4 regions of the Streptomyces sp. NPDC032161 genome follow, and region 1 is predicted to be linked to each of the others. Evidence: riboswitches for the same ligand, from Rfam matches in the RefSeq annotation. Region 1 holds a riboswitch; each other region holds the start of a gene.

Region 1 (4,104 bases):
GTTCGTCGTTCCGCCGGGCGTCACGGCGCATGAGCCAGAGGAAGAAGGGGCCTCCGCACAGCGCCGTGAGCACCCCGACGGGAAGTTCCAACGGCGCCGCGACCGTGCGGGCGGCGATGTCGGCCCAGATCAGGAAGACGGCTCCGCCGAGGGCGGCCGTCGGCAGCACGCGACGGTGGTCGCCGCCGACGACGAGCCGCACGGTGTGCGGCAGCATCAGCCCGACGAAGCCGATCGGCCCGGTCGCGGCGACCAGGACGCCGGTGACGAGGGACAGCAGGACGAACATGCGGGCCCGGAACCGGGCCACGTCGAGTCCCATCGTGCCCGCCGACTCCTCGCCGGCCAGCAGCAGGTTCAGGTTCCGTGCCTGTACCAGCAGGACGGCGATGCCGAGCAGCAGGGCGGCACCCGGCAGCCAGAGCGTGTCCCAGCCGACGCCGCCGAGGCCGCCGAGGGTCCAGGCGAGGACGGCACGGGCCTCGTGGCCCCGGCCGGTGGTGAGCAGCAGCAGGTTCGTCACCGCGGTGAGCACCGACGCCGTCGCCACACCGGACAGCACGAGCCGTACCGAGGTGATGCGTCCGCCGGTGCGCGCGGTCGCGTACACCACCAGCAGCGCGCCCAGGGCACCGGCGAACGCGGCGGCCGGCAGCGAGACGGGCCCGAGCGCGCCCATGCCGAGCACGATCACCGTGACCGCGCCCAGCGACGCGCCGGAGGACACGCCCAGCAGGTACGGCTCGGCCAGCGGGTTGCGGATGAGGGCCTGCATGGCGGTGCCCACCACGGCCAGCCCGGCGCCGGTCACGGCACCGAGCAGCACCCGCGGCGCCCGCACGTCCAGGACGATCGTCTCCCGGGCGCGGGTCCAGGACGGCTCCTGCCAGTCGGCGCCCAGCGCGTGCGTCACGATGCCCCACACCTGGCCGGGCGGCACGTGCACCGAGCCGATGGCCAGGCCGGCGGTGGCGGAGACCACCAGCAGCAGCGCGAGGACGGTCAGCGCGAGGGGGAGGGGCACGCGCCGCGACCGGCCGCCGCGGCGCGGGAGCCACGCACTCGCTCCGTCGACCGCCCTCTCGGTCGTCCCGTCGGGCGGGGCGGCCCTCACGGGCGTTCCCGTCCCCGTCCCCGTCACCGGAAGCTCTCGGGATGCAGACCGCGTGCCAGGCCGTCGACCGCGTACGCCGAACGGATGCCGACGAGGGTCGCGGTCAGCGGCAGGACCACGAACCGCTCGTTCCTGATGGCCGGGACGTCGGCGAGGGCGGGCTGCGAGAGCAGGAACCGCTTCTTCTGCTCGACGCTGCCGGAGCCCGCGTAGTCGTAGATCACCACGACCTCGGGCTTGCGGGCCACGACCTGTTCCCAGGAGACGTCCCCGAAGACGTCGTCGAGCCCCGCGAAGATGTTCCGGCCGCCCGCCAGCCCGATCAGGTCGTTGCCGAGCCCCTTGCCGCCCGCGGTGAAGGCGGTCTTCTCGCCGCTGTCGTAGACGAAGACGGGCACGTCGGGCCCCTTCCCCACGGCCGCGACGGCCTTGTCCACGCGCCCCCTCAGATCGGCCACCAGCGCGGAGGCGCGGTCCGGGACGCCGAAGACGTCGCCGATGGTGGTGATCTCGTCGTAGGTGTCCCGCATCGTCACCCGCTTCTTGCCGCAGTACTCGCGGTTGAGGTAGGTGTCGATGCCCGCCTCGGCGAACGCCTTGCGCGACCGGCCCTCGTTCTCGGCGAACGCGCTGCCGTAGCCGCCGTAGACGAAGTCCGGCTCCGCGTCCAGGACGGTTTCGAAGGACGGCTCCCGCTTCGCCAGTTCGGGTACGGCCGCGAAGTCCTTCCGCAGCTCGGGCAGGACGGCCGAGTCCGGGAAGGCGGTACCGACCATGCGGTCCTTCAGCCCCAGGGCGAGGAGGAGTTCGGCGGGGTGCTGATGGATGGTGACCACGCGCGAGGGCGGTTTGTCGTACGTCGTTCTCACACCGCAGTTGTCCACGGTGACCGGGAAGCCCTCGACCGACGACGCACCGGCCTCCGGCTTCCCGGGGGAGCCGGCGGTGCCGCAACCGGCGGCCGACAGGACGGTGGCCAGGGCCATGACCCCGGCGACGACGCGCGGGGCGCGCCGGGTACGGGCAGAGGGAGAGCAGGGGCGGCGGCGGGGTATGCCGAAATACACGTAGAGCCTCCTGGGGAGTCCGCGCTCCTCAAAACGGGCCCGCGACAGGCCAGTGTCCTGACTCCCGGATCGACGTTCCCCCCGCCTTCCCGCGCGGCGCGCAGTGGCATGTCGAAGGGTTCCACTCCCCGGTCACAGTGGCGGGACCGTGCCGGATTCGCACCGGCTTCCTGTCTCCCGTCGCGGCGATGACCTGCCGATATTACGTTTGTCCGACGTCGGCGCACAAAGGGCGCCCATGTGAGTGATCGCACGCCGAGAAACCGGGGCCCGTCCCCCGGCCGTTCCCGCCCCTTCCCGGCGCGGCCGGGGCGCGCGATGCGGGAGGCCGAGGGCGACCGGCGTCGAAGGAGCGGGGGCCGGTTGCCGAAGGCACGGGAGTGACCGGCGTCAACACGAGGTTCCCGGTTCTCGCGTTCGACGTAAAAAGGTGGAAAAGAGGGTAAACCATCGTGCTGTGTGCGACATCCTCACTGGCGTGATGAGCCTGACGGGGACACCCTTCTTCCTGGCCACGATCGCGCTGGCCATGGTCAGCCTGCTGCTTCCCCTGTTGCTGTGGGGGCGGGTACGGGGTCCCGCCGTGGTACGAGGCGCGAGCCGCCTCGCGATGGTCGTCCTCGCGCAGGGGGCGGCCGTGCTGAGTGTCTTCGTGGTGGTCAACAACACCAACGGCCTGTACGACAGCTGGGCCGATCTGCTCGGCACCGGACACCATGTCGTCGCAGCCCCGGACCTCGGACGCGACGGACTCGGAAGTCACAAGGACCTGGCGAACGAGCCGAAGGCCGTCCAGGAGTTCGACCCGGTGCACGACGCCCGGATGGGGCGGAACGTCCGCGTCACCCAACTGCGCGGCCGGGTGTCGGGGGTGCGCGGCGAGGTGTACGTGTGGCTGCCGCCGCAGTACGACCAGCCGGCCTTCCGGCACCAGAGGTTCCCCGTGGTCGAACTCCTCGGCGGCTTCCCCGGTTCGGCGAAGGCGTGGTTCAGCAGCCTGCGGGTGCAGTCGCAGTTGGCGGCCGGGATGCGGAGCGGCGAGATCGCCCCGTTCATTCTCGTCGAACCGCGCACCAATCTGCTGGCCGGTCAGGACACCGGATGCGCCAATGTGCCGGGCGTCGTGGACGCCGAGTCATGGCTCAGCGTGGACGTCCGGCAGATGGTGATCGACACCTTCCGCGCACGGGGCGGCGCGAAGGGGTGGGCGGTGGCCGGCTACTCGGCCGGGGCGCACTGCGCCGTGAAGATGGCACTCGCCCACCCCGACCGGTACCGGGCCGCGGTGGGCCTGTCCGGCTACAACGACCCGGCCGCCGAACGGGTCTCCCTCACGGCCCGCGCCCCGGAGCTGCGGCGGGCCAACAACCCGCTGTGGATCCTGCGCCATGCGACCACCCCTCCGCGCGTCGCGCTGTATCTCTCGGGCGGACGCGACGACGGCTACCGCGACGGACTCGCGCTGCGGCGCGCGGCGGCACCCCCGACACGGGTGGTGGTGGCCCGGGTGACCGGGCCGCACACCATCGGCCTGTGGAAGCGCCAGGTGCCCCAGGTCTTCCGCTGGCTGACGGCCGAACTGTCGCCGTGGGCGGGACGGGTCGCGCCGACGAAGGGAGTCTGAACCGACAAGAAGCGCTGGGGGAGGGACCGACGGCCCGCGGGGGAGTGGCCGAGGCGGGGGCGTGACGGGTGGTCGGGCGCTCGGGCCCCCGCCGTCCGTTGTCACGTCGGCCGGCCGTCGTCATGCCGGTCGGGCGTCGGCCGAATGGAGTCGTCGGGCCGTCCGGCCGGGCGATCGTGACGACGTGTCCGGCGCCTCGGCCGGGGCACCGGCGGCGGTTCGGCGCACGGGCGGCAACCGCGCGTCGGAGGCCTCGGGCGTGGGCGGACACCGGATTCCGGGGACGGCGGCCGGGGCGG
Region 2 (4,104 bases), on a different contig from region 1:
CGTTCCCGCGGCGATCTACGCGGCGGGCGCGGCGGGCTTCTTCGCCGTGCCGTACACGATCCTGGTGTATCCGCTGATCTTCACCTTCCTGCCCCGGTTGTGGTCGGTCTCGCACCGGCACGGGTACGTGACGACGTCCGACTTCGTCCGCGGGCGCTTCGGCTCGAAGGGGCTGTCGCTGGCGGTCGCCGTCACCGGCATCCTCGCCACGATGCCCTACATCGCGCTGCAACTCGTCGGCATCCAGGCGGTGCTGGACGTGATGGGCGTCGGCGGCGGCGAGAACACGCACTGGTTCGTCAAGGACCTGCCGCTGCTGCTCGCGTTCGCGGTGCTCGCCGCGTACACCTACTCGTCGGGGCTGCGGGCCCCCGCGCTGATCGCGTTCGTCAAGGACGGCCTGATCTACCTGGTCATCGTGGTGGCGATCGTCTACATCCCGATCAAGCTGGGCGGGTTCCACGACATCTTCGCCGCCGCCCAGGAGAAGTTCGCCGGCCCGCCCGGCGGGAAGCCGACCGGCGCCCTGGCACCCGGCGAGGCGAGCCAGTGGGCTTACGCCACCCTCGCGTTGGGCTCGGCGCTGGCGCTCTTCATGTATCCGCACTCGATCACGGCGACGCTCTCCGGCCGCAGCCGTGACGTGATCCGGCGCAACACCACGATCCTGCCGCTGTACTCGTTGATGCTGGGCATGCTGGCGCTCCTCGGCTTCATGGCGATCGCCGCCGGGATCAAGGTGGAGAACGGGCAGCTGGCCATCCCGCAGCTGTTCGAGAACATGTTCCCCGACTGGTTCGCGGGCGTCGCGTTCGCCGCCATCGGCATCGGCGCGCTGGTGCCCGCCGCGATCATGTCGATCGCGGCGGCGAACCTCTTCACCCGCAACATCTACAAGGACTTCCTGAAACCGGACGCGACCCCGGAGGAGGAGACCAAGGTCTCCAAGCTGGTGTCGCTGCTGGTGAAGGTCGGGGCGCTGGCCTTCGTCCTCACCATGGACAAGACGGTCGCGATCAACTTCCAGCTGCTGGGCGGGATCTGGATCCTCCAGACCATGCCGGCCCTGGTCGGCGGCCTGTTCACCCGCTGGTTCCACCGTTGGGCACTGCTCGCGGGCTGGGCGATCGGCATGGTGTACGGGACCGTCGTCGCGTACGGGGTCTCCAGCCCGACCCAGTCGCACTTCGGCGGACCCTCCGCGAAGATCCCCGGCATCGGTGAGATCGGCTACATCGGCCTGACCGCGTTCGTGCTCAACGTGGTGGTGACGGTGGTGCTGACCCTCGTCCTGAACGCCGTGAAGGCGCCCGCCGGCATCGACGAGACCTCCCCCGCCGACTACACGGCGGACACGGGCGAGCCGGGTGTCCGGGTGGAGCTGCCGCCGGCCGTGCCGGAGCCGCCGAGCGCGGCGGCGGCACCGGGCGCGGATCGCTGAGGGTTCCCGCCACGACGGCCCGGAAGCGGCCCGCCACGCCCCTTGCCCGAGGGGTGCGGCGGGCCCGTCCGTCTTCCTCTCCCCAGGGCCGCAGTGCGCGTTCTACGGCCTCGACGCGAGTCGACCGACACAACATCTGGGGGCGGCGGCATCGGGCGGCCCCCACATGTATGCTCATGCTCGCTGTCGCCGCAGGGGAATCCGGTGTGAATCCGGAACTGTCCCGCAACGGTGTATTCGGTGTGCTTTTGCACACCCGAGCAAGTCCGACGACCTGCCGACAGCGCATCCGGCTCGACCGAACCGGATGCCAGACGTCCCGGGCCTCGCGGATGGGCCGGCGGACGCCGTACGCAGTGCCCCCGTCCCGGGCCCCGTACTGCCCGGCCGCCCGTCCCCGCAGGCCCCGAGCCGAGCGAGGGAGAGCACCGCGTGACCATCGCGCCAGCCGATCCGGCCTCAGTCGCAGTGTCCGAAGCGACCGTGTCCGAAGCGGCCGAGTCCGAAGCGGCCGAGTCCGGGGGAACCGCACACGACGGGCCCGGTACCGCACACGACGAGCCCGGGACCGCGCTGCTGCGGACCCTGACCGCCCTCACCGTCGACCTGCCCGACACCGACCCCGGCCGGGTGGCCGCCGCCGCGCTGCGCGGGCGCAGCGCCCGGGCGGACGAGGCCGAGTTGCGGGCGCTGGCGACCGAGGCCGCCGCGGGGCTGATCTCCGAGGACCCCGCCTACTCCCGGCTCGCCGCCCGGCTGCTGACCCGCGCCATCGCGGACGAGGCGGCGGGGCAGGGCGCGGTCTCCTTCTCCGCGTCCGTCGCCGTCGGCCACCGCGAGGGCCTGATCGCGGACCGCACCGCCGCGTTCGTCCAGGCGCACGCCGCCACCCTGGACGCGCTGGTCGAACACTCCCTCGCCGACGGCGCCGACGACCGGTTCGGCTACTTCGGGCTGCGCACCCTGCACAGCCGCTACCTGCTGCGCCACCCGCACACCCGTCAGGTCGTCGAGACCCCGCAGCACTTCATGCTGCGGGTGGCGTCCGGGCTCGCCGAGGACGACTCCCCGCGTGCCGTGGACGAGGTCGCGGCGCTGTACGGACTGATGAGCCGACTCGACTACCTCCCGTCCTCCCCCACGCTGTTCAACTCCGGTACCCGGCACCCGCAGATGTCGTCCTGCTATCTGCTGGACTCCCCGCTCGACGAGCTCGACTCGATCTACGACCGCTACCACCAGGTGGCGCGCCTCTCCAAGCACGCGGGCGGCATCGGTCTGCCGTACTCCCGCATCCGGGCCCGCGGTTCGCTGATCCGGGGCACCAACGGGCACTCGAACGGGATCGTGCCGTTCCTGAAGACGCTCGACGCCTCCGTGGCGGCGGTCAACCAGGGCGGCCGTCGCAAGGGCGCGGCAGCCGTCTACCTGGAGACCTGGCACGCGGACATCGAGGAGTTCCTGGAGCTGCGCGACAACACCGGCGAGGACGCCCGCCGTACGCACAACCTGAACCTCGCGCACTGGATCCCCGACGAGTTCATGCGCCGGGTCGACGCGGACGGCGAGTGGTCGCTGTTCTCCCCGTCCGACGTGCCCGGGCTGGTCGACCTGTGGGGCGAGGAGTTCGACGCCGCGTACCGGGCCGCCGAGGCGAAGGGGCTGGCCCGCAAGACGCTGCCGGCCCGGGAGCTGTACGGGCGGATGATGCGCACCCTCGCGCAGACCGGCCAGGGCTGGATGACGTTCAAGGACGCCGCCAACCGGACCGCGAACCAGACCGCCGAGCCGGGCCGCGTCGTCCACTCGTCGAACCTGTGCACCGAGATCCTGGAGGTCACCGACGACGGCGAGACGGCCGTCTGCAACCTGGGCTCGGTCAACCTCGGCGCGTTCGTCGCGGGCGGGGACATCGACTGGGAGCGGCTGGACGCCACCGTCCGCACGGCCGTGACCTTCCTGGACCGGGTCGTCGACATCAACTTCTACCCGACCGAGCAGGCCGCCCGCTCCAACGCCAAGTGGCGTCCGGTGGGCCTGGGCGCCATGGGCCTCCAGGACGTCTTCTTCCAGCTGCGGCTGCCGTTCGACTCCGCCGAGGCCCGCGTGCTCTCCACGCGGATCTCCGAGCGGATCATGCTGGCCGCGTACGAGGCATCCTGCAACCTCGCGGAACGGTCCGGTCCGCTGCCCGCCTGGGAGCAGACGCGGGCCGCTCGCGGCGTGCTGCACCCCGACCACTACGCCACGGAGCCGAACTGGCCGGAGCGCTGGGAGGCGCTGCGCGCCCGGGTCGCGAGGACCGGCATGCGCAACTCGCTGCTGCTCGCCATCGCGCCGACGGCGACGATCGCCTCGATCGCGGGCGTGTACGAGTGCATCGAGCCGCAGGTCTCCAACCTCTTCAAGCGCGAGACGCTCAGCGGTGAGTTCCTCCAGGTCAACGCGTACCTGGTGGACGACCTGAAGCGGCTGGGCGTGTGGGACGCGCGGACCCGCGAGGCGCTGCGCGAGGCGAACGGCTCGGTACAGGGCTTCGCCTGGATCCCCGAGGACGTGCGGGCGCTGTACCGCACCGCGTGGGAGATCCCGCAGCGCGGCCTGATCGACATGGCTGCGGCCCGTACCCCGTTCCTCGACCAGAGCCAGTCGCTGAACCTCTT
Region 3 (4,104 bases), on a different contig from region 1:
CCTTGACCGGGTCCGTCGTGCCTCCGTCGGGGAGGAGTTGCGCGGGGAGGGCGTCGGTGTCGTCCTCCGTCTCCACCGGAGCTTCTTCGACGAGCAGCTCACCGGTCTCCGTCTGCCCCGGGCTCATGCCGCCCCCAGCAGCGGGCGAGGGAATCCGCCCGTGCACAAGGCGGGACGGACGACCTGTGTCGGGGTGCCCTCCGCGATGTACCGCCCATCGGTGCCGATCGTCGATGAAATCCTCGCAAGGAAATCCGTGTCCGGCTTTTCGAGCTGCTCGACGATCCTGCGGGCGTACACCGAAAAGGACCTCGAACAACGGCTTCGCACCCCTGTGAACGCCGTGTCGAATACCAAGAGCGATTTACCAGCCATCTGGACCTCGGTACATAGAAGCGAAGCATTCCGAGGCAAATCGACAGACGTTTCACCAGGAATATCTCGGCGGGCTTCCGCAATGGCGAGTCGATCCCTCACTCACTCGAGGCTACCATCGCGTAATCACCGGGAAGGGCCCGCGGAGAGCAAACTCCCACTGTGAGGAAAGTCGCCCTTGACGGCGTGCCGACCGGCGTGAGCAATACGGCCGAGTCACGTGAACAACTCACTACCGGCACCTCCCCCAAAGGCCCTGACCAGGGGTGATCCTCCGATCAGGCCACCGCCTCGACGTTCAGTGCCGTACCGGGGAACGAGCAGATCCGTTGCGGCCCTTTCGGTTGCCCGGCGTCCTTGCGTCGCTGCCGTCGCCCACCCGGAGAGCATGCTTGGCACCACTGCGTCGGTATACCTCGGAGACCTCCGAAGGCAGAACATTCGGAATCCTGAGGGACTGCAATGCTTTTACGCTATTCCGGTGGCCGCGTTCGGCATTCTTCGTCCGGGCCCCCGTTGGCACCGGGCGGCGCTCGATTTCATTGGCGAGCAGGAACTCGCCGTGTTCAGCGTTCGCAGGATCGGATCAATCCCGTTCACCGCATGTCTCCCGTGGCAGCATCACCGCGCGGTGCGGGGACTTCTTTGACCGGCCGTCGTACCGAAATCCTGGCGTCCGAGCCCGGCGACAGGTCCGCCGGATCAGCGATCGACCACCCGGTGCGCGTCGGCGGGCCAGGATCCGGCGCCGACGATGTGCTCCACGATCCTGAACGCCTCACCGATCGGCACGGTGTCCTCGTCCGGATACTCGTCGTGCTGCCCGTTGGAGAGAACGAACCACAGACGGATCCGAGAGGCGGCCCTCCAAGCGGGGCTTCCACGCCCGCGACCGGGGCTCAGGATCCGGTACGCCGCGGGGTGTGGACCGGGATCGCGCCCACCGCGTCCATGCCCCCGCGCCGTCCGCCACACGTGACTTGATTCACCATCCGGATGATGGACGACCTCGCCCTTCCTCGCGCGTCAGCCCGTAGGCTGCGGGCAGCAGCTGGTTCGCCCCCGTCAGCCAGGCGGGAGCGTCGCAAGAGGGAACCCGGTGGGAATCCGGGACTGCCCCGCAGCGGTGAGCGGGAACGACCGCCGTCATACGCACTGGACCCGACGTACAGGGTCTGGGAAGCGACGGCCAGTAGATGTCCTCATGAGGTGAGGACGTGCCCGCGAGTCCGAAGACCTGCCAACTGCCCGCGCACGGACCAGTCGTGCGCGGACATCCCGGTGACCTCGAGGGCGGGTCGGCGTACATACCAGGCGGATGACCGTGCCTTGCCGCACGGGATCGTCTCCGCCCGGTTCGTCATCCCTTCGCGCTCTCGTCCCGTCCCCGGGATCTCAGGGATTCATCTCGCGAAGGAGATCTCCGTGACACCGAAGTCCGCAGCCGCGGCAACACGGGCCACCGTGTACGGCTACCCCCGTCAGGGCCGGAACCGGGAACTGAAGAAGGCCGTCGAGGGTTACTGGAAGGGCCGCGTCACGGCCGAGGCCCTCCGGGCCACCGCCGCCGACCTGCGCCGGAACAACTGGCGGCACCTCGCCGACGCAGGCATCCACGAGGTGCCGACCGGCGACTTCTCGTTCTACGACCATGTCCTGGACACCACCGTCATGGTCGGCGCGATCCCCGAACGCCACCGGGACGCCGTCACCGCCGATGCCCTGGACGGCTACTTCGCCATGGCCCGCGGCACCCAGGAGGTGGCGCCACTGGAGATGACCAAGTGGTTCGACACCAACTACCACTATCTCGTCCCGGAACTGGGCCCTGACACCGTCTTCACCGCCGACTCCGCCAAGCAGACGGGCGAGTTGAAGGAGGCCCTCGCGCTCGGACTCACCGCCCGGCCCGTGCTCGTGGGTCCGGTCACCTATCTGCTGCTCTCCAAGCCGGCTCCCGGCGTGGCCGCCGACTTCGATCCGCTCACCCTGCTCGACCGGCTGCTGCCGGTGTACGCCGAGGTCCTCGCCGACCTGCGAGCCGCCGGCGCCGAGTGGGTACAGCTGGACGAGCCGGCCCTGGTCCAGGACCGCACCCCTGCCGAGCTGAACGCCGCCGAGCGCGCCTACCGCGGCCTCGGCGCGCTCGCCGACCGGCCGAAGCTGCTGGTCGCCTCCTATTTCGGCCGGCTCGGCGACGCCCTGCCGGTCCTGGCGAAGGCGCCGGTCGACGGGCTCGCGCTGGACTTCACCGAGGGCGCCGCCGCCCATCTGGACGCGCTCGCCGCCGTCGGCGGACTGCCCGGCAAGCGGCTGGTCGCCGGGGTGGTCGACGGCCGCAACATCTGGGGCAACGACCTCGCCAAGTCCCTGTCCACACTGGGCACGCTGCTGGGCCTGGCCGACCGCGTCGATGTGTCTGCCTCCTGCTCCCTCCTCCACGTGCCGCTGGACACGGCACCGGAGCGGGACATCGAACCGCAGATCCTGCGCTGGCTGGCGTTCGCACGGCAGAAGACGCGGGAGATCGTCACACTCGCCAAGGGCCTCGCCCAGGGCACCGACACGATCGCCGCCGAACTCGCCGCGAACCGGGCCGACCTCGCGTCCCGCGCGCACTCGCCCATCACTCACGACCCGGCGGTCCGTGCCCGTGCCGCCGCCACGACGGAGGCCGACGCGCGCCGCTCCCAGCCGTACGCCGAGCGCACCGCCGCCCAGCACGCACATCTCGGCCTGCCGCTGCTGCCGACCACCACCATCGGCTCGTTCCCGCAGACCGACGAGCTGCGCGCCGCGCGAGCGGACCTGCGGGCCGGCCGGATCGACACAGCAGGGTACGAGGAACGCGTCAGGGCCGAGATCCAGGAGGTGATCGCCTTCCAGGAGAAGACGGGCCTGGACGTCCTCGTGCACGGCGAGCCCGAACGCAACGACATGGTCCAGTACTTCGCCGAACAGTTGACCGGCTACCTCGCCACCCAGCACGGCTGGGTGCAGTCCTACGGCACCCGCTACGTGCGCCCGCCGATCCTGGCAGGCGACATCTCCCGCCCGGATCCGATGACGGTCCGCTGGACGACGTACGCGCAGTCGCTCACCGACCGCCCGGTCAAGGGCATGCTCACCGGGCCGGTCACCATGCTCGCCTGGTCCTTCGTCCGCGACGACCAGCCGCTCGGGGAGACCGCCCGGCAGGTCGCCCTCGCGCTGCGCGAGGAGGTGGGCGACCTGGAGGCGGCCGGTACGTCGGTCATCCAGGTCGACGAGCCCGCCCTGCGCGAGACCCTGCCGCTGCGCGCCGCCGACCGCGACGCCTACCTCGCGTGGGCCACCGAGGCGTTCCGGCTCACCACCGGTGGTGTGCGTGCGGACACCCAGATCCACACCCACATGTGCTACGCCGAGTTCGGCGACATCGTCCAGGCCATCGACGACCTCGACGCCGATGTCATCAGCCTGGAGGCCGCCCGCTCGCACATGCAGGTCGCCCGTGAACTCGCCGACCACGGCTACCCGCGCGAGGCCGGACCGGGCGTCTACGACATCCACTCCCCCCGCGTCCCGAGCGCCGGAGAGGCGGCGGATCTGCTGCGCACCGGCTTGAAGGCCATCCCGGCGGAGCGGCTGTGGGTCAATCCCGACTGCGGCCTGAAGACCCGCGGCTGGCCCGAGACCCGCGCCTCCCTGGAGAACCTGGTCGCCGCGGCCCGCACGGTCCGCGGCGAG
Region 4 (4,104 bases), on a different contig from region 1:
AGCAGCACGGTCGGGATGCCGGACGCCCGCAGCACGGCCAGGCCGTCCTCCCAGGCGCGCTTGCCGCCGAGCAGCCGGACGACGGCGACGGAGGCGCCCTCGATCAGCGCGGGCAGTTCCTCGTGGACGTCGACACGGGTGGGGTTGCCGATCCGGTAGGGCGCGCCGGAGGCGCGGGCGGCGAGCAGGTCCGTGTCGGCGGTCGACAGCAACAGCACGGTGCTCGTGGGGGCGTTCATACGCGTGCTCCAGGTGCTCCGGGGGCGATGAAGGGAAGTCCGGACGGCGCGCCCGACTCGATGAGCCGGAGCAGCGCGCCGGTGTCGGCGTGTTCTTCGATCAGGTCGCCGAGGCGGTCGAGCTGTTCCTCGCGCAGCTCGGCGAAACGGGTGTCGGGGGCGGGGACGAAACGCCGGCCCGCGGCGCGCGCCACCTCGGTCAGGAAACGGCGGCGGAACGCGTCGCTCTCCAGCGAGCCGTGCCAGTGGGTGCCCCACACGGCTCCGGCCCGGCAGCCGTCCAGGGCGCGGCCCCGGCCGTCGGTGAAGAACGGCTCGCCGCCGCGCACGTCGGCGACGCCGTGGTGGATCTCGTAGCCCTCGACCGGCGCGCCGAGCGCCTCCCCGACGGGCCGGGCCAGGGTCTTCTCGCGGTCGAACCGGACGCGCAGCGGCAGCAGTCCGAGCCCGTCGACGTGCCCGGCCCGCGATTCGACCTCGTCCTCGATGTGCTCGCCGAGGACCTGGTAGCCGCCGCAGACGCCGAGGACCGGCCGGCCCTCGGCGGCACGCCGGGCCAGGGCGTCGGCGAGCCCGCGCTCGCGCAGCCAGGCCAGCGCCCCGACCGTTCCCCGGGTGCCGGGCACGACGACGAGATCGGCGTCGGCCAGCTCCTCGGCGCGGTCCACGAAGCGGACGACGACGCCCGGTTCGGCGGCCAGCGCGTCCACGTCGGTGAAGTTCGACATCAGGGGCACGGCGCACACCGCGACCCGCAGCACGTCCTCGCCGTGCGGCGGCGCGACCACCGACTCGCGCACGGCGCCGCGCAGCGAGACCCGGAGCCCGTCCTCCTCGTCGATGCCGAGGCCGTGCGCGAAGGGCAGCACCCCGTACGTCGGGCGGCCGGTGATCTCGCGCAGCATCTCCAGGCCCGGCTCCAGCAGCGACACGTCGCCGCGGAACTTGTTCACGAGATAGCCCGCGACCAGCGCCTGGTCCTCGGCGGAGAGCAACGCCGTCGTACCGAAGAACGACGCGAAGACGCCGCCCCGGTCGATGTCCCCGACCACCACCACCGGGAAGCGCGCCGCCCGGGCGATGCCCATGTTCACGATGTCCGTGCGCCGCAGATTGATCTCGGCCGGGCTGCCGGCCCCCTCGCAGATCACCGCGTCGTACGTGCTCCGCAGCCGCTCCAGGCAGTCCACGACCGTGCCGAGCAGGGCCTCCTGCCGTCCGCCGTGGTAGCCGCGCGCGCTCATCTCGCCCACCGGCCTGCCCATCAGGACGACCTGGCTGGAGCGGTCCCCGCCGGGCTTGAGCAGCACCGGGTTCATCAGCGCGGACGGCTCCACCCGGGCGGCCGCGGCCTGCATGGCCTGGGCACGGCCGATCTCGGCACCCTCCCGGGTGACGTAGGAGTTCAGCGACATGTTCTGCGCCTTGAAGGGCGCCACCTTCACGCCCCGGCGCGCGAGCCAGCGGCAGATGCCCGCCGTGACGACGCTCTTGCCCGCGTCCGAGGTGGTCCCGGCGACCAGGAGTCCGCCGCTCATGTCCGTCTCCGTCCTGTGTCCGGGCGTCCCGCGGTCAGGAGCCGCGCGGCCCCCGCGGCGGCGCCGCCCACACCTGCGGGCCGGGTGCCCGTGATCCGTCCCCGTCCCGTGCCCCGTACGTCCGCGAGCCGTCGCGCGGCGAGACCCGCGCCCAGCCGAGCGGCCACGCACACGCCGAGGGCCAGCACGCCCACCCGGCGCGAGAGCCGCACCGCGCGTTCGATGTCCGCGGTCTCCACCGCCCGGCCCGCCTCCCCGTTCAGTACCGGGCGGTGCTCCACCCGGCCCCCGTACGCCAGCGTTCCGCCCAGGCGCACGCCCAGCGCGCCCGCGAACGACGCCTCCACCGGGCCCGCGTTGGGGCTCGGATGCTTCGCCGCGTCGGCCCGCCAGGCCCGTACCGCCTCGCGCGGCCGTCCGCCGGCGGCCACGGCGAGCACGGCGGTCAGCCGGGCGCCGGGCCATCCCACGAGGTCGTCGAGGCGGGCCGAGGCCCAGCCGTAGCGCCGGTGGCGGGGCGACCTGTGGCCGACCATCGCGTCCAGGGTGTTGACCGCGCGGAAGCCGACGAGGCCGGGCACACCGGCCAGCGCCCCCCACACCAGGGCGCCCACCACGGCGTCCGAGGTGTTCTCGGCCACGGACTCCACCACGGCGCGGGCGATCTGCGGCCCGTCCAGGGAGTGCGGGTCGCGGCCGCACAGGTGCGGCAGGCGTTCCCGGGCCACCGCGACGTCCCCGGCGGCCAGGGCGCCGCCGACGGCCCGTGCCTCCCGCCCCAGCGAGGTGCCGCCGACCACGGACCAGGTGGCGGCCGCGGTCAGCGCGACGGAGGCGGCGGGGTGACGGCGTACGGCACGGGTGAGCAGCGCCGCACCGCCCACGGCGCCTCCGGCGCAGACGAGGGTGTGCAGCGCGCCCCACCCGCGGTGGTCGCGCCACAGACGGCGTTCGACGCCCGCCGCGGCCCGCCCGAAGGCGGCGACCGGGTGCCCCCTGCGGGGGTCACCGAGCAGCAGATCGCCGATCAGACCGGCTGTGGCGCCGTACGCGAACACGCGATCGGCACGCATGGCTCAGTCGGCCGTCGTGCCTCGGAGGACCTTCGTACGGGCGGCTCTCGGGGAGAGCGCCGGGGCAAGGGACGCACGGCTGCCAGGCATGGCGACTTGTCCTCACTCAGGGTCCGCGCCCTGGTTCGACGTGACCGGCGACCAGAGTCTCCTGGCTCCCGGATCCGCGATTCCCCCGGCCTTCCAGCCCGCTCGCGCGTGCCGTGACTTCCCGGTGTGGGGGACCGCTCCCCGGTGACAGTGGCGGGACCGCGCCGGATTCGCACCGGCTTCCTCTGCTGTCGCCGTAAATGGCTCCGGCAGTCCACCACGCTCTGCGAACGCCCGTCAACTTGCCGTTGACCTGCGGCGGTGCAGTGTGCTGAGGCCCACATCGGGACGGGGACACGACGACGGGCCGGACGCGCGAGGTGCGTCCGGCCCGTCGGGGCTGCGAAAAGGAGGTGCCAGGGGAGGGCCTCAGGCGACGATCAGATAGATCCCGTACGCGACCGCCGCCACGCACAGCGCGAAGCAGACGTACGCGCCCGCGCGCGCCAGCTCCCGGGATCCGCCGGAGCCGCCCCGGGCCGCCGCCTCGGGCTGCTTGGCGAGACCGACGATGCCGAGGGTGAAGACGCCCACCAGCGCGACGGTGACGACGAGGGAGACGCCGAAGACGGAGCCGAGGGCTGCCCAGTCGATTTTCATGCTGCTTCCTTAGACGGTCTGCGGACGGTCCGCGTGTTCGGTCCGGTGCCGGTCACGGCGCTTTCGAAATACGTCCTAGACGGCGGCGGGACGCGCCGGGTCCTGGGCGGTGGCGGTCGGGGCGGCGGCCGCGGGCGTGGCCGGGATGATGGTCATGAGGTCCTGCGCCGCGGCGGTGGCCGCGACGGTGGGCGGCGGGCTGACGGCGGCGATGGCCGTGGTGACGACGCCCGCGGGTTCGACGGCGCTCTCCGAGGGGGCGACGTCCCCGTGGCCGACCGGCTTGCGGCGCGAGACCAGCCAGATCGAGCCGGAACCCACGACCAGCAGCGCCGCGACCACGACGACGCCCCAGGTGCCCTGCTTGGTCAGCAACTCGGCGCCCGCGCCGACCAGGCCCGCGGCCGGCAGGGTCAGGCCCCACGCGACGAACATCCGGGTGGCGGTGGACCAGCGGACCACGCCGCCCTGGCGGCCGAGACCCGCGCCCATCACGGCGCCGGAGCAGGACTGGGTGGTGGACAGGGAGAAGCCGAGGTGCGAGGAGGCGAGGATGACCGTGGC

What was found. Region 1 has a riboswitch for cobalamin ahead of AB0E67_RS34330 (ABC transporter substrate-binding protein). Riboswitches for the same ligand answer to the same signal wherever they lie in the genome.
Region 2: linked by a shared signal. The riboswitch ahead of AB0E67_RS02460 (ribonucleoside-diphosphate reductase subunit alpha) and the one ahead of AB0E67_RS34330 (ABC transporter substrate-binding protein) in region 1 are both predicted to bind cobalamin.
Region 3: linked by a shared signal. The riboswitch ahead of metE (5-methyltetrahydropteroyltriglutamate--homocysteine S-methyltransferase) and the one ahead of AB0E67_RS34330 (ABC transporter substrate-binding protein) in region 1 are both predicted to bind cobalamin.
Region 4: linked by a shared signal. The riboswitch ahead of AB0E67_RS06085 (cobalamin biosynthesis protein) and the one ahead of AB0E67_RS34330 (ABC transporter substrate-binding protein) in region 1 are both predicted to bind cobalamin.

The regions. Positions count from the first base shown of each region.
Region 1 covers NZ_JBEZVN010000055.1:14,080-18,183, forward strand. Annotated here, with positions in the region: gene AB0E67_RS34325 (iron ABC transporter permease) at 1-1,024, opposite strand, end outside; gene AB0E67_RS34330 (ABC transporter substrate-binding protein) at 1,138-2,100, opposite strand; cobalamin riboswitch at 2,211-2,393, opposite strand; gene AB0E67_RS34335 (alpha/beta hydrolase-fold protein) at 2,663-3,805, shown strand.
Region 2 covers NZ_JBEZVN010000001.1:590,322-594,425, forward strand. Annotated here, with positions in the region: gene mctP (monocarboxylate uptake permease MctP) at 1-1,441, shown strand, start outside; cobalamin riboswitch at 1,605-1,738, shown strand; gene AB0E67_RS02460 (ribonucleoside-diphosphate reductase subunit alpha) at 2,015-4,104, shown strand, end outside.
Region 3 covers NZ_JBEZVN010000017.1:90,652-94,755, forward strand. Annotated here, with positions in the region: gene AB0E67_RS24810 (RNA polymerase sigma factor) at 1-127, opposite strand, end outside; cobalamin riboswitch at 1,411-1,635, shown strand; gene metE (5-methyltetrahydropteroyltriglutamate--homocysteine S-methyltransferase) at 1,801-4,104, shown strand, end outside.
Region 4 covers NZ_JBEZVN010000002.1:57,295-61,398, reverse strand. Annotated here, with positions in the region: gene cobN (cobaltochelatase subunit CobN) at 1-239, opposite strand, end outside; gene AB0E67_RS06090 (cobyric acid synthase) at 236-1,777, opposite strand; gene AB0E67_RS06085 (cobalamin biosynthesis protein) at 1,774-2,850, opposite strand; cobalamin riboswitch at 2,995-3,127, opposite strand; gene AB0E67_RS06080 (hypothetical protein) at 3,310-3,540, opposite strand; partial or broken gene AB0E67_RS06075 (hypothetical protein) at 3,686-3,829, shown strand; partial or broken gene AB0E67_RS06070 (inorganic phosphate transporter) at 3,940-4,104, opposite strand, start outside.